3 regions of the Halomonas zincidurans B6 genome follow, and region 3 is predicted to be linked to each of the others. Evidence: predicted binding sites of a transcription regulator. Region 3 holds the regulator's gene; each other region holds the start of a gene.
What was found. Region 3 encodes sigma-54, which starts transcription at its own class of promoters, with help from an activator protein. Its sites were predicted from a motif close to TGGCACNNNNNTTGCTNT; they were not measured.
Positions count from the first base shown of each region.

Region 1: the regulator sigma-54 is predicted to act here: its motif matches at 2,802-2,819, upstream of HALZIN_RS0115545 (amino acid ABC transporter substrate-binding protein).
Region 2: the regulator sigma-54 is predicted to act here: its motif matches at 2,805-2,822, upstream of glnL (nitrogen regulation protein NR(II)).

Region 1 is NZ_JNCK01000001.1:3,311,669-3,316,740, forward strand. It holds gene trhA (PAQR family membrane homeostasis protein TrhA) at 1-603, opposite strand, end outside; gene ribA (GTP cyclohydrolase II) at 649-1,284, opposite strand; gene hemE (uroporphyrinogen decarboxylase) at 1,467-2,531, shown strand; gene HALZIN_RS0115545 (amino acid ABC transporter substrate-binding protein) at 2,880-3,908, shown strand; gene HALZIN_RS0115550 (amino acid ABC transporter permease) at 3,983-5,072, shown strand, end outside.
Region 2 is NZ_JNCK01000001.1:3,457,497-3,462,568, forward strand. It holds gene glnA (glutamate--ammonia ligase) at 504-1,910, shown strand; gene HALZIN_RS0116185 (DUF4124 domain-containing protein) at 2,042-2,662, shown strand; gene glnL (nitrogen regulation protein NR(II)) at 2,860-3,903, shown strand; gene glnG (nitrogen regulation protein NR(I)) at 3,991-5,072, shown strand, end outside.
Region 3 is NZ_JNCK01000001.1:1,035,832-1,040,903, forward strand. It holds gene rapZ (RNase adapter RapZ) at 1-589, opposite strand, end outside; gene ptsN (PTS IIA-like nitrogen regulatory protein PtsN) at 694-1,191, opposite strand; gene hpf (ribosome hibernation-promoting factor, HPF/YfiA family) at 1,201-1,509, opposite strand; gene HALZIN_RS0104885 (RNA polymerase factor sigma-54) at 1,698-3,116, opposite strand; gene lptB (LPS export ABC transporter ATP-binding protein) at 3,279-4,004, opposite strand; gene lptA (lipopolysaccharide transport periplasmic protein LptA) at 4,057-4,578, opposite strand; gene lptC (LPS export ABC transporter periplasmic protein LptC) at 4,575-5,072, opposite strand, start outside.

The DNA of each region.
Region 1 (5,072 bases), 2.3 Mb from region 3:
GTGGAAGGGGATCGCGCGGATCGCGTAGAACACCACGCCCAGCGTGTAGGTGATGCCGCCGGCCACCAGCAGCGTAATGCTGGTATCGGAGAGATAGGTGCCCATGGCGTCGCTGGCGAGCACGATCAGCCAGCCCATCACCAGGTAGACCGCCACCCGCAGCACGCCGAAGCGCTGCGGCCAGATCAGCTTGAGGGCGATGCCGCCGATCGCCAGCGACCAGATGACGGCGAACAGCGTCCAACCCAGCGGGCCGCGCAGATTGACCAGTAAAAAGGGCGTGTAGGTACCGGCGATCAGCGCGTAGATCGCGCAATGATCGACCACCTTGAGCGCGCGCTTGAGGCGTGGCCGGCGCACGCCGTGGTAGAGCGTCGAGGCGCTGTAGAGCAGCACCAGAGTGGCGCCGTAGAGGCTGACGCCGACGATCTTCCAGGGGTCGACGTGGGTGGCGAGGCTGGCCAGCGCGATCAGCACCACCATGCCGGCCAGGGCGAGGGCCGCGCCGATGCCGTGACTGATGCAGTGCAGCAGCTCCTCGAGCAGACTGTAGGCATCGTCGCCCGGATGAGCGGTCGTATTGCGCAAACGGGAATCGGGCATTGCCTTGGCTCCTCGTTGGAAACGAAAACCCCCGACGGGCCCGCTTCAGGGCTTGCGCCGGCTTTCCACGTCGCCCGCCGGGGTGAAATCCTCCAGCGCCATCAAATGGCCGAGCTTGCCGGCCTTGGTCGACAGATAATGTTCGTTGTGGGGGTTGCGGCCGGTGGTTAGCGCCAGTCGCTCGCTGATGGTCACGCCGTCACGGGTCAGGGCGTCGACCTTGCGCGGGTTGTTGGTCATCAGCTTCAGCGAGCGCACGCCGAGGTGCTCGAGCATCGGCACGCACAGATCGTAGCGGCGCAGGTCGGCGTTGAATCCCAGGTGCTCGTTGGCCTCGACGGTGTCGTAGCCCTGGTCCTGCAGATGATAGGCGCGGATCTTGTTGAGCAGGCCGATGCCGCGACCTTCCTGGCGCAGGTAGAGCAGCACGCCGCGGCCCTCGGCGGCGATCCGCTTGAGCGCTTCCTGGAGCTGGTAGCCGCAGTCGCAGCGCATCGAGAACAGCGCGTCGCCGGTCAGGCACTCCGAATGCACGCGGCCGAGCACCGCCTCGCCGATCGACACGTCGCCCAGCGTCAGGGCGATATGGTCCTTGCCCGTCGCTTCGTCCTCGAAGCCGTGCATGGTGAAGGTGGCCCAGGGCGTGGGCAGTTGGGAGGCGGCGATGAAGCGTATCGTCACGATGATCCTCGACTGCGAACCGGCGGGCACCAGCGCCCGGCCGATGTAAACGACCCATGATAGCAGGTTAGTGGGCATGGCTCATCAGCGGCGCGTCGTGTTGGGTGCCCATAGGCAAGGGGGCGTCGGATGCCCGGCCATCCGCTACAATTGGCGCAAACTCACGAGTCGACGAGAGCCCGATGGAACTTCACAACGACCGCCTTCTTCGCGCCCTGGCCCGCCAGCCGGTGGATCGCACTCCGGTATGGATGATGCGCCAGGCCGGGCGTTATCTGCCCGAGTACCGCCGGGTGCGCGGCGAGGCCGGCAGCTTCATGGACCTGTGCCGGGATACCGCGCGGGCCTGCGAGGTCACCCTGCAGCCGCTCGAGCGCTACCCGCTGGATGCCGCGATCCTGTTTTCCGACATCCTGACCATCCCCGACGCGATGGGCCTGGGGCTGTACTTCGAGACCGGCGAGGGCCCCAAGTTCAAAAAACCGGTGCGTACCCAGGCCGATGTCGAGGCGCTGAGCCTGCCCGACACCCAGCGCGATCTCGATTACGTGATGAACGCCGTCGCCGCGGTGCGTCGCGAACTCAATGGCCGGACGCCGCTGATCGGTTTCTCGGGCAGTCCCTGGACGCTTGCCACCTACATGGTCGAGGGCGCCTCGAGCAAGGACTTCCGCCACGTCAAGGGCATGCTCTACGGCAATCCCGAGGCGATGCACCAGTTGCTCGACCTGCTGGCCCAGGCGGTCACCGACTATCTCAATGCGCAGATTCGCGCCGGCGCCCAGGTCGTGCAGATCTTCGATACCTGGGGCGGCACGCTGTCGACGCCGGCCTATCGGGAATTCTCGCTGCGCTACATGGAGCAGATCGTCGCCGGGCTGATCCGCGAACACGAGGGTCGTCATGTACCGGTGATCCTGTTCACCAAGAACGGCGGCCAGTGGCTCGAGCATCTCGCCGCCAGCGGCGCCGATGCGCTGGGCCTGGACTGGACCACCGAGCTCAGCGACGCCCGCGAGCGGGTCGGCCATCGCGTGGCGCTGCAGGGCAATCTCGACCCCAACGTGCTGTTCGCCCGGCCGGCGGCGATTCGCGCCGAGGTGGCGCGGATACTCGACAGCTACGGCGCCGGTCCGGGGCATGTCTTCAACCTGGGCCATGGCATCAGCCAGTTCACCGAGCCCGAGCGGGTCAGCGCCTTCCTCGAGGCGCTCCACGAACTCAGCCCGGCCTATCATGCCGACTGAGCGTGTGGCGCAGGCGATGACTCGCCATCGCCGCTGGCTGGCGCTGGTGCCTGGCGACGCTTGTGCCGGGCGCGTGGCTGACCCGTCCGGCGTGTCACGCGTTCTTCGAGTGGCGCGCGCATGCGGCGTGCTTGGCATTTCTCGAGCGCATCATCCTGGTGCCTGCCGCCAGCCTGCTGCGACTTTGCGGCGCGTCGGCTCTGGCGCTGACAGTGCCTGGTTGCGTTGGGTCTACGTTGACTGAAGGTGACTTAAGGATAGGCGACAGATTGGAACACTCCTTGCTAGCGTTATAGGGCCATGCTTGAGCATGCACTCAAATGACAACGCAAGGGAGTCGATTCCACTATGCGACACAAGAACAAGAGCCTGTTACTGCTGTCTGCCGCCGTGCTGGCTGCCTCCGTGGCCTCCCAGGCCCAGGCGGCCATGCTCGACGACGTCAAGAGTAACGGCGAGTTCCGCTGCGGCGTGAGTACCGGTCTGCCCGGTTTCTCCGCACCGGACGAGAACGGCAACTGGCAGGGGCTCGACGTGGAAGTCTGTCGCGGCGTTGCGGCCGCCGTATTCGGCGATCCACAGGCCGTGAGCTTCACTCCGCTGACCGCCAAGGAGCGCTTCACCGCGCTGCAATCCGGCGAAATCGACGTACTGTCGCGCAACACGACCTGGACCGCGACCCGCGACAACTCCCTGGGTCTGAACTTCGCCGGTACCAGCTTCTACGACGGCCAGGGCTTTTTGATCCGCAAGGAGCTGGGCATCAACAGCGCCACCGAGCTCGACGGCGCCTCGATCTGTGTGCAGTCCGGCACCACCACCGAACTCAACATGGCCGATTACTTCAAGGCCAACGACATGCAATTCCAGCAGGTCGCTTTCGACACCACCGACCAGACCGCGCAGGGCTTCGACAGCGGCCGCTGCGACGTACTGACTTCCGATTCCTCGCAGCTCGCCGCGCTGCGTCTGCAGCTCCAGGACCCGTCCAGCGTCAAGATCCTTCCCGAGCGTATCTCCAAGGAGCCGCTAGGCCCCGTGGTGCGCCAGGGCGACGATCAGTGGTTCGATATCGTCAAGTGGTCGCTGTTCGCCATGCTCAACGCCGAGGAACTGGGCGTGACCAGCGAGAACGTCGACGACATGAAGGCCAACCCGCCGAATCCCGATGTCGCGCGCCTGCTGGGTACCGACGGTCGCTACGGCGAGCAGCTCGGCCTGAGCAACGACTGGGCTTACAACATCATCAAGCTGGTGGGCAACTACGGCGAGATCTACGCCAAGACCGTGGGCGCCGATTCGCCGCTGGAGATCGAGCGCGGCATCAACGCCCTGTGGACGGACGGCGGCATCCAGTACGCTCCGCCGATTCGCTAAGCGCGACGTGATGTCCTCGCACCGCACGCCGTGAGCGTGCGGTGCATTTATTCTGCCCGAAGTAGAGACATTCCATGTTGCGTCCATCCACTTCCACCTCCCGCCGCGGGCGTGGTCCCCTGTGGCGTGATCCGGCCATCCGCGCCCTGATGGTGCAGATCGCGCTGTTCGTGGGGCTGGCTGTCGTCATTGGCTTTTTGGTCCACAATACGCTGGCCAACCTCGAGGCGCGCGGCATCCGTACCGGCTTCGACTTCCTCGGCGAGCGTGCGGGCTTCTCGATTCCACAGACGCCGATCGACTATTCCAGCGACGATTCCTACGGCCGCACCTTCGTCATCGGACTGCTCAACACGCTGCTGGTCTCGGCGCTGGGCATCATTGCCGCGACGATCATCGGCTTCACGGTGGGCATCGCCCGGCTCTCGCCCAACTGGCTGCTGGCCAAGCTGGCGGCGATCTACGTCGAAGTGTTCCGCAACATACCGCTGCTGGTACAGATCCTGTTCTGGTATTTTGCGGTTTTGCGCTCGCTGCCCTCGCCACGGCAGAGCCTGTCGTTGTTCGAGGCTTTGTATTTCAACGTGCGTGGCCTGGTGATGCCGGCCCCGCAGCCCCTGGAGGGCTTCGCCGCCACGCCCTGGGCGTTGCTGGTGGCGATCGTCGCCGCCGTGGCGCTGGGGATCTTCGCGCGCAAGCGTCAGGCCGCCACCGGCAAGGCGCTGCCCGTCTATTGGTTGGGCGCGGCGATCATCGTCGGTTTGCCGTTGATCGTGTTCGTGACCACCGGCATGCCGCTGGAATGGTCGATGCCCGAGATGACCGGCTTCAACTTTCGCGGCGGCATCAACGTCATGCCGGAACTGATGGCGCTATGGCTGGCATTGTCAGTCTATACCGCGGCGTTCATCGCCGAGATCGTGCGTTCGGGCATCCAGTCAGTACCCCACGGCCAGACCGAGGCCGCGCACTCGCTGAGCCTGCCGGGGGGGATCGCGCTGCGCAAGGTCGTGATTCCCCAGGCAATGCGCGTTATCGTGCCGCAGTTGACCAGCCAGTACCTGAACCTGATCAAGAATTCGTCGCTGGCCACCGCCATCGGCTATCCCGATATCGTCGCGGTATTCGCCGGCACCACGCTCAACCAGACTGGCCAGGCGATCG
Region 2 (5,072 bases), 2.4 Mb from region 3:
TCTCGCAGGTCTCTATTCTCTCCCCTTGTCTACTGCGATAGTTATGTAAAGAAGAGTAGCTCTGAGTTTCCAGACGTTTCAATTGGCCGGCTGGCTGATTTTGTGAGCTCTCATGGTTGGTTTTCATCGAGTGCGCAAGGTTGAGGCGCTTAACCCGGCGGCGCGTTTCTGATAACTGGCGGGCGGATCAGTCTGTGCGTCGCCGCTGTGAACCGGAATGGTGCATGAAAGGAGGTTTGCGCTCAATCATGGTGCATTGGCGGAAGCCCTGCACCGCCATGATGCGACATCGGCCATTCGGGGCGCCCTCAAAGGCCTTCGTCCGGGGGCGCTTTCTTCACTATATTCATTGGTCTGGCCAGGATTCGCGATTGTTGTTGCGCCATTTTGGCACGGCTTCTGCATTCGTTTTTGTCAGAAATGGCATGCATGGGCAATCCGCGCCCCGACGTGCTAAAACGACGCTGGACACGCAAGCCAATGGCTCATCTATGGAGGACACCATGTCTGAGAAGACTCTAGCCCTGATCGAAGAACACGACGTCAAGTGGGTCGACCTGCGCTTTACCGACACCAAGGGCAAGGAGCAACACGTCACGATTCCGGCCAGTGCGGTCGATGATGAGTTCTTCGAGGACGGTCAGATGTTCGACGGCTCTTCCATCGAAGGCTGGAAGGGCATCAATGAATCCGACATGATCCTGCGCCCCGAAGACGGCACCGGCTTCCTCGATCCGTTCACCGAAGACGCGACCCTGGTGCTGCGTTGCGACATCATCGAACCGTCGACCATGCAGGGTTACGAGCGCGATCCGCGCTCCATCGCCAAGCGCGCGGAAGCCTATCTGGGCTCCACCGGCCTGGGCGATACCGCCTTCTTCGGCCCCGAGCCGGAATTCTTCATCTTCGACGAGGTGCACTGGAAGGCCGACATCGAAGGCGCCATGTACAAGATCACGTCCGAGGAGGGCGCCTGGTCGACCGATCGCAAGATCGAAGGCGGCAACCTGGCGCACCGTCCGCGGGTCAAGGGCGGCTACTTCCCGGTCCCGCCGGTGGATAGCTTCCACGACATACGCAGCGCGATGTGCAACACCCTCGAGGCGATCGGCCAGAGCGTCGAAGTGCATCACCACGAAGTGGCCAACGCCGGCCAGAACGAGATCGGCGTCAAGTTCAACACCCTGGTCAAGAAGGCCGACGAGGTCCAGGAACTCAAGTACGTGGTCCATAACGTGGCCCATGCCTATGGCAAGACCGCGACCTTCATGCCCAAGCCGCTGGTCGGCGACAACGGCTCCGGCATGCATGTTCACTCCTCCTTCTGGAAGAATGGCGAGAACCAGTTCGCCGGCGACGAATACGCCGGGCTCTCCGAGACGGCGCTGTACTACATCGGCGGCATCATCAAGCATGCGCGGGCGCTGAACGCCTTCACCAACGCTTCGACCAACTCCTACAAGCGGTTGGTGCCGGGCTTCGAGGCGCCGGTCATGCTCGCCTACAGTGCGCGCAACCGCAGTGCATCGATCCGCATTCCGTACACCGCCAGCCCCAAGGGCAAGCGCGTCGAGTGCCGCTTTCCCGACCCTACCGCCAACCCGTACCTGGCGTTCGCGGCGATGCTGATGGCCGGCATCGACGGGGTGAAAAACAAGATCCATCCTGGCGACGCGATGGACAAGAACCTGTACGACCTGCCGCCGGAAGAGGGCAAGTCGGTGCCGACCGTGGCCAGCAGCCTGGAGCAGGCGCTGGAAGCGCTCGACAAGGACCGCGCGTTCCTGACCGAGGGCGGGGTGTTCACCGACGACACGATCGATGCCTACATCGCGCTCAAGGGCGAGGACGTCGAGCGCCTGCGCATGACCACCCACCCGGTGGAGTTCGATCTCTACTACAGCTGCTGAGCGGCCGAGCGACACCGATCGCCGGATCATCGAGGCCCGCCTTTCTGGCGGGCCTTTTTGCATTACACTGGCGGATATCGCCAATCGCGCAAGTGGTGGCGACGCGGCGCTAGGCAAAGGAGTGAAGGGGCATGATCAAGCGCGTTTTCACGGTTGTGCTGCCGTGCGCCATTGCGCTGGGAATAGAGGGAATAGGGGGAATAGAGAGTGCCGAGGCGGCCAGCGTCTACCGTACGACCGATGCGCAAGGCAACGTGGTATTTACCGACAAGTCGGTCGACAACGCCGAACGGGTCGATCTCGAGCCGTTGACCGTGGTGCCCGCCGTGGGAGTCGATGTCGCGCCGCCGCCCACGCAGCGTGCCGAGCCGGCTGCCTCGCGCGCCGGGCAGCCGTTCATGCCCTATTCCACCTTCCGTATCGCCGCGCCCGAGGATGGGCAGACCCTGCCCACCGGCGCCGCCGGGAACGTTCAGGTACGACTGACCATCGAGCCGACGCTGCGCGAGGATAACCAGGTACGCTTGCTGGTCGATGGCGTGGTAAGCCAGTCGGCCCTGAACAGCAGCGCGTTCATGCTCACCAACCTGGACCGCGGCGAATATACCCTGGTCGCCGAATTGCTCGATGCCGCCGGCCAGGTGCGCCACCGCAGTGCGCCGGTCACCCTCTACGTGCAGCGCGCCAGCGTCAATCTGCCGGCCAATCCCAACAACCCCGCCGGCCTGCCACCGAGCCGCACCGGCAATTAACGGGTGTCGCTCCCTTCATTTCTGCACGCCGCGTTGTGTGTGCCGCGCCATCAAGCAGCTTTCCTCGTCTCGATGCACCATAATAGTGCAGTGCGCCCCGACGCCCTGTCCGCCATCCCGCTCGTTGCGGGCCTGGCCAGACTGGCGCGTATCTTGCAAACACCAAGCTAACGGATCTCAGGATGTCGAGACGCGCCATGTACCAACGCTTGCTGGAAAACCTGACCACGGCGGTCGTGCTGCTCGACGGGGCGTTACGCGCACGCTGGCTGAACCCGGCCGCCGAAGCGTTGCTGGCGGTGAGCCGCAGTCGGGTCGAGGGGACGCGTCTGGAATGCCTGGAAGGCGAAGGCGGGGCGATCGCCGAGGTGTTGCGCAAGGCGCTCGAGGAAAACCACCCTTTCACTCAGCGCGAGGCCATATTGCTGCTGGCCGGCGGCGAGGCGATCACCGTCGACTTCACCGTCACGCCGTTGTCGGACGCCGAGTTGCTGCTCGAGATCGAACCCCGCGACCGGCTGCTGCGCATCTCCCGCGAGGAAGCGCTGGTCACCCGTCAGGAGACCATCAAGGTGCTGTCGCGGGGCCTGGCCCACGAGATCAAGAATCCGCTGGGCGGGATTCGCGGCGCGGCGCAACTGCTCGAGCGCGACCTGCCCGACCCGCAGTTGGCCGAGTTCACCCGGGTGATCGTCGAGGAAGCCGACCGGCTGCGCGACCTGGTCGATCGCATGCTCGGCCCCAACCACCTGGTCCGCCACGAGCCGCTCAACGTGCACCGAGTGCTCGAACGGGTACGCGCGCTGCTCGAGGCCGAGCACCCCCGAGTCGCCTACGTGCGTGACTACGACCCCAGCCTGCCCGAGCTGCACGGCGACGAGTCGCAGTTGATCCAGGCGGTGCTCAACGTGGCACGCAACGCCGTCCAGGCGATGGATGAAAGCGGCACGCCCACCCCGCGGCTGACGCTGCGCACCCGGGCCCGGCGGCAGTTCACACTGGGCGCCGAGCGCCACCGCCTGGTCTGCGAGGTGGCGATCGTCGACAACGGCCCGGGGATTCCCGCGGCGCTGCGCGACACGCTGTTCTATCCGATGGTCTCGGGGCGTGCCGAGGGCAGCGGCCTGGGGCTGTCGATCGCCCAGTCGATCCTGCATCAGCATCAGGGGCTGGTCGAGTGCGACTCGCATCCCGGCTGTACCGAGTTTCGCCTGCTGATGCCGCTGGATGCCCATCAGTGACCGGGGCGGAACATTGCCAGAGCGCCGGACGTGCCGAGACTGCGACCATCGCCGAAGGCGAAACCATGCGACCCGCTGGAGGGCTTTATGAATGATCCCGCCCGTATCGTCATCGTCGACGACGACCGAGCCATACGCTGGGTGCTGGAGCGCGCCCTGGCCCAGCCGGATCTGGACGTGACCAGCTTTGACCGGGCCGATACCGCGCTCGAGGCGATCCTCAGCTATCCCCCCGAGGTACTGCTCACCGACATCCGCATGCCGGGGCTCGATGGCCTCGACCTGATGGCGCAGGTGCGCGAGGCGTGCCCGGACCTGCCGGTGATCGTGATGACCGCGCATTCCGACCTGGACAGTGCGGTGGCCTCCTATCAGGGCGGCGCCTTCGAGTACCTGCCCAAGCCGTTCGATGTCGACGACGCCCTGGCGCTGGTGCGTCGCGCGGTGGCCCACGCCCGCGAGCGCGCCTCGCCGGTGGTGGTGCCCGAGGGCTTCTCGGCGGATATCATCGGCGAGGCGCCGGCGATGCAGGAGGTCTTCCGGGCCATCGGTCGGCTGTCGCAATCGCACATCACCGTGCTCATCAACGGCGAGTCGGGGACCGGCAAGGAGCGCGTCGCCGAGGCCCTGCACCAGCACAGTCCGCGCAGGGCGCAGCCGTTCATCGCCCTGAACATGGCGGCGATTCCCAAGGACCTGATGGAGTCCGAGCTGTTCGGCCACGAGAAGGGCGCGTTCACCGGCGCCACCGCCCAGCGTCGCGGGCGTTTCGAACAGGCCGACGGCGGCACGCTGTTCCTCGACGAGATCGGCGACATGCCGCCGGACACCCAGACCCGGCTGCTGCGGGTGCTGGCCGACGGCGAGTTCTATCGGGTCGGCGGCCATCTCTCGGTCAAGGCCGACGTGCGGATCATCGCCGCGACCCATCAGAACCTCGAGGCGCTGGTCAAGGACGGGCGCTTTCGCGAGGACCTGTTCCACCGCCTCAACGTGATTCGCGTGCACCTGCCCAGGCTCGCCGAGCGCCGCGAGGACATTCCGCGGCTGGCCCAGCACTTTCTCGCCGAGGCCGCCAAGGAGTTGTCCACCGAGCCCAAGGTGCTGACCCGCGACGCCGAGCTGCACCTCACCAGGCTGCCCTGGCCGGGCAACGTGCGCCAGCTCGA
Region 3 (5,072 bases):
CCCAGTAGGGATTGGGCAGGCAGCGGGCGTCGAAGACGGTATCGGCATCGAGCGGCACGCCGCGCTTGAAGCCGAACGATTCGAAGGTCAGCGTGAGCTGTTCGCTGGTATGGTGGGCGACCTGCTCGGCGATGCGTCCGCGCAGGTCGTGGACCGAGAGCTGCGAGGTATCCATCACCAGGTCGGCCAGATCCCGGATGTCCGCCAGTGCCTTCTCCTCGGACTCGATCGCCTCGGCCAGGGTCATCTGGCTATTACGGGTCAGCGGATGGCGGCGGCGGGTCGCCGAGTAGCGCTCGAGCAGGATCTTGTCCTCGGCGGTCAGATAGACCACCTGGCAATCGATGCCGCGCTGGCGCACGGCCTCGAGCTGCGCGGGAAAGCGCTCGAGGGCCGTGGGCAAGTTGCGCGCATCAATGCTGACCGCGACGCTGGCGCGCTTGCTGTCGGCCTGCTGGAGCTCATCGATCAGCGCATCGAGGAGCATCGCCGGCAGGTTGTCGATGGCATAGAAGCCCAGGTCCTCGAGTGCCTGGAGGGCGATCGACTTGCCGGATCCGGAGCGGCCACTGATGATCACGAGTTGCATGGGGCGGCTCCCTTGTCACGATGAGTCACGAGGCGGTCGTATGACGCTGGGCATACCAGACCCGAATTGAATAGGCCGGGGCGAATTAAAGCGCAGCCTTCAGGCTACCTGGCCTGCCGCGGCGCGCTACCGGCGCCGCCATCGAGGGCATGGATGGCATCGATGAGCGTTTCGTGCAGTTCACGCTGGCTGGCACTGTGGCGCAGCCGGTTGCGGGTGTCGGCGTCGTTCATGATGCCGGCGACCTGGGCGAGTAGCGCCAGGTGGGTGTCGTCGGCCTCTTCGGGTACCAGCAGCACGAACAGCAGGTCGACCGGTTCGCCATCGACTGCATCGAAATCGATCGGCTCCTGTAGCTTGATAAAGCCGGCTACCGGCGCCTTGCAATGGGGATTGCGCGCATGGGGAATGGCCACGCCATTGCCGATGCCGGTACTCCCCAGCCGTTCACGACCGATCAGCCGGCTGAACACCTCCTGGCTGTCCAGGCTAGGGGTGTTCTGGGCGATGAAGGTGCTGAAGAACTCAAGCACGCGCTTCTTGCTCCCCCCGGGCACGGCAAACAGAGTGCGTTCGGGGGGCAGTATGGTTTCCAGTGACATGATGGGGAGTCAGCGGGCGCCGGCGCCTTGCGCGCGGGCCTGGGCCTTTTCCTTGTGTTTGACGAGTTGGCGGTCGAGCTTGTCGGCCAGGGCATCGATGGCGGCGTACATGTCGCCGTTCTCGGCTTCGGCATGCAAGTCAGCACCCGCTGCGTGAAGCGTGCAGGCCGCCTGATGGCGTTCCTTCTCGATCGAGAGCGTTACCTGCACGGTGGTGATGTTGTCGTAGTGGCGTTCCAGCCGCGCCAACTTTTCGTTGACGTAGTCACGCAATGCATCCGTCAGTTCGACGTGATGGCCGGTGATGTTGGCTTGCATGGCACGTTCCTTTTCGACGAGTGATGGCCGATTGTAACCCTTTTTGCAGCTTAGCAAACCCCTCGCGGGATGGTGGCCGCAAACGTCGCTTGTCGAGAGCGGGAAGACATGTGAATCGACGTTTCGATGCGATAGGGCGCGGCACTTTCCTTGTGCCGGGGAGAGAGCTGCATATGTCTGAAGGAGCCTCAGGCGAGGCGTCTGCGTTCACCGGAGGAGGGGATGCCCAGCGCTTCGCGATACTTGGCGACGGTGCGTCGCGCCACCGCGATGCCATCGGCGGCGAGCAGCTCGACCAGCTTGCTGTCGGAAAGTGGCTTGCGCGGCGGCTCGTCGCCGATCAGCTTCTTCAGGCGTGCGCGTATCGCGGTGCTGGAGTGCGCATCGCCTTCGCTGCCGCCGCCGACATGGCTCGAGAAGAAGTACTTGAGTTCGAAGACGCCGCGCGGGGTATGAATGAACTTCTGTGTGGTGACCCGCGAGATGGTCGATTCGTGCATCTCCACGGTCTGGGCGATGTCGGCGAGCACCAGCGGTTTCATGGCCTCCTCGCCACGCTCGAGGAAGTCGAACTGGCGGATCATGATCTCGCGACCGACCTTGAGCAGGGTGTCGTTGCGACTCGACAGACTCTTGATCAACCAGCGCGCCTCCTGAAGGTGCTGCTTCATGAAGGTGTTGTCGTCGCTCTTGTCGGCGCGCTTGATCAAGGCGGCATAGTCGGGCTGGACGCGCAATCGCGGTAGCGCCTCGGGATTGAGCTCGATACGCCAGCCCTCGCGAGTATGGCGAGCCACCAGGTCGGGGATCACGTAATCCTCGCCACTGGCGTCGAAGGCTTGGCCGGGGCGTGGATCGAGGGCGCGGATCAGGGCGATCACCGCATCGAGCTGGGCATCGTCGAGACGCAGCCGACGCTTGAGCAACTTGCGGTCATCATTGGCCAGCGCGTCGAGAAACTGGCGTACCAGGCGCTTGGCCTGGGGCAGCAGCGGCGTATCGTCGGCCAGCGTAGCCAGTTGCAGCAGCAGACACTCGCGCAGGTCGCGGGCGAATACACCGGTGGGGTCGAACTGTTGAAGACGATGCAGAATCTGCTCGACCTCGGCGGCCTTGAGTCCGGAAAGCCCCTGGCTGCGCAGGCCTTCCGTCAATTCGTCGAGCTGACCGTCGAGATAGCCGTCGAGGTTGACTGCATCGATGAGACAGTCGGCGATCGCATGTTCGCGACTGTCGAGCCCGGTCATGTCGAGCTGCCAGCGAAGGTGATCCTGCAGGCTCTGATCGGCGGTGTTGCGCTCGAAGTCGGGAGCGTCTTCGCTGCGTCCGGCGCCGGGGGCCAGATCCTGGTAGGTGTCCGACCACTCGCTGTCCAGGGCGAGTTCCTCAGGGATGTCGCTGGCCCAGTCGTCGTCGAGCGCTTCGCCGACGTCGGCTTCCCCGAAATCATCCTCCATCTCGAGCATGGGGTTGGATTCCAGCGCCTGCTGGATCTCCTGGCGTAGATCCAGCGTCGACAGCTGCAGTAGCTGGATGGCCTGCTGCAACTGAGGCGTCATGGTCAGCTGGGTGCCGACCCGAAGCTGCAACGTGGGTTTCATTGCCATGACAAGCGTGACTTCACTGAGAGGATTTCACGACACGTTATCCTGCTCGGTGAGGCCTTGCAAGTGTAAAAGCAATAACCATGCCATCATGCGGGCTAATACAGCTTGGCGAGACCTTGCGTGGAGGCGCGGGCTTGACAGCCGCCATCGTGCTGCGAGCGCTCAAAGGCGGAATTCGCTACCCAGATAGACCTCGCGGACCTTCTTGCTGGCGAGTATCGCTTCCGCGTTGCCTTCGGCGATGATCTGGCCGTCGCCGACGATGTAGGCGTTGTCGCAGATATCCAGCGTCTCGCGCACGTTATGGTCGGTGATCAGTACGCCGATGCCCCGATCGCGCAATTGACGGATGATCGACTTGATTTCGCCGACCGAAATCGGGTCGACCCCCGCGAAGGGCTCGTCGAGCAGGATGAACGCCGGCTCGGTGGCCAGTGAGCGGGCGATCTCTACCCGGCGACGTTCGCCGCCGGACAGGCTCATGCCCATGTTGTCGCGAATATGGGTGATATGGAATTCCTCGAGCAGTTGCTCGAGCTGGCGCTTGCGTCCCGGCTTGTCCAGGTCGCGACGCATCTCGAGGATCGCCATGATGTTGTCGGCGACCGACAGCTTGCGAAAGATCGAGGCTTCCTGAGGCAGGTAGCCGATGCCGGCGCGGGCGCGGTGATGCATCGCTGCGCGGCTGAGGTCCTGGTCGTCGATGCCCACCTCGCCGGCGTCGGCGCGCACCAGGCCGACGATCATGTAGAATGAGGTCGTCTTGCCGGCCCCGTTGGGGCCGAGCAGGCCGACGATGCTGCCCTGGCCGATCGATAGGCTGATGTCCTGGACCACGCGGCGATTCTTGTAGCTCTTGGCCAAATGCCGGGCGAACAATGTCTTCATCGCGCGGGGCTCTCCTCTGGGCTGGCCTCTGGACTGATCTCGGCCGGCGGGGTCATTGTTCGGCCGACTTCGGTGTCAGGCTCATGCGCACGCGCTCGTTCTCGGCTCCCTGGGCCTGGGAACGCGCCTGGACCTGACGGCTATCGAGGAAGTACTCGACATAGGCGCCCTTGAAAGTGTCGCTGGCCTGGTGCAGTTCGGCCTGGCTGATCAGTTCGACGCGTCGCTCGCCGGCGTAGTAGACGATCGTCTCGCCCCAGCCCTTGACCAGCGGATCGTCGGGCGCCGGGCGCTGTTCGAGATAGGCGCGCTCGGTGCCGCCGGTAGCGGTCACCAGAGTCACTTCGCCCTGGTCGTTGCGCTCGATCTCGACACGCTGAGCGGTCAATTTCATGCTGCCCTGCTGCATGGCGACGTCACCGGTGTAGACGGCGGTGCCGGCACGGTCGTCGAGATTCAGGCGGTCGGCGGCAATGTTGATCGGCTGGTTGGCATCGCCTTCCAGCGCCAGGGCCGGCGTGGCGAGCAGCGCCGCACCGGACAGGCCTAGGGCAGCGATTAGGGTGCGCATCATGATCCTGATTCCTCGTCGATCGGCGGGTGATAGCCGCGTACATTGCCGTTGAGCTGCATTTGTCCGCTGTCCAGCCAGGCATCGAAACGATCGCCGCGCACGCGTTGCTGAAACTTGCGCAGCACGGCCTCGCTTTCACTCCAGGCATGACCGGTTTCGGCGTCGTAAATCAAGACCTCGCTGTTGATTTTCCAGCCCTGTTCGGGCGCCTGGAGCTGGGCGTTGCCGCTTAGCTTGAGCGGATTGGCGTTGGCTCCCAGCCTACCTGTGTCGGCGCTGGCGAGCCAGACCCGGCCGCGGTCGTCGACGAGCCGAGCGTCGGGCGCTTGCAGCCGCGTCACGTCATCGGTGGGGGTATGCGTAAGCCGGGGTGTCTCGAGTCGCTGATAGGCGGTACCGGTCGCATCGAAGCGGGTCAGCGTGGCGTCTTCCAGGTAGTAATCGGGTTCGCCGCTCTCGCCCGTGGAAGGGGGCGAGGGCAACGAGATGAGGTT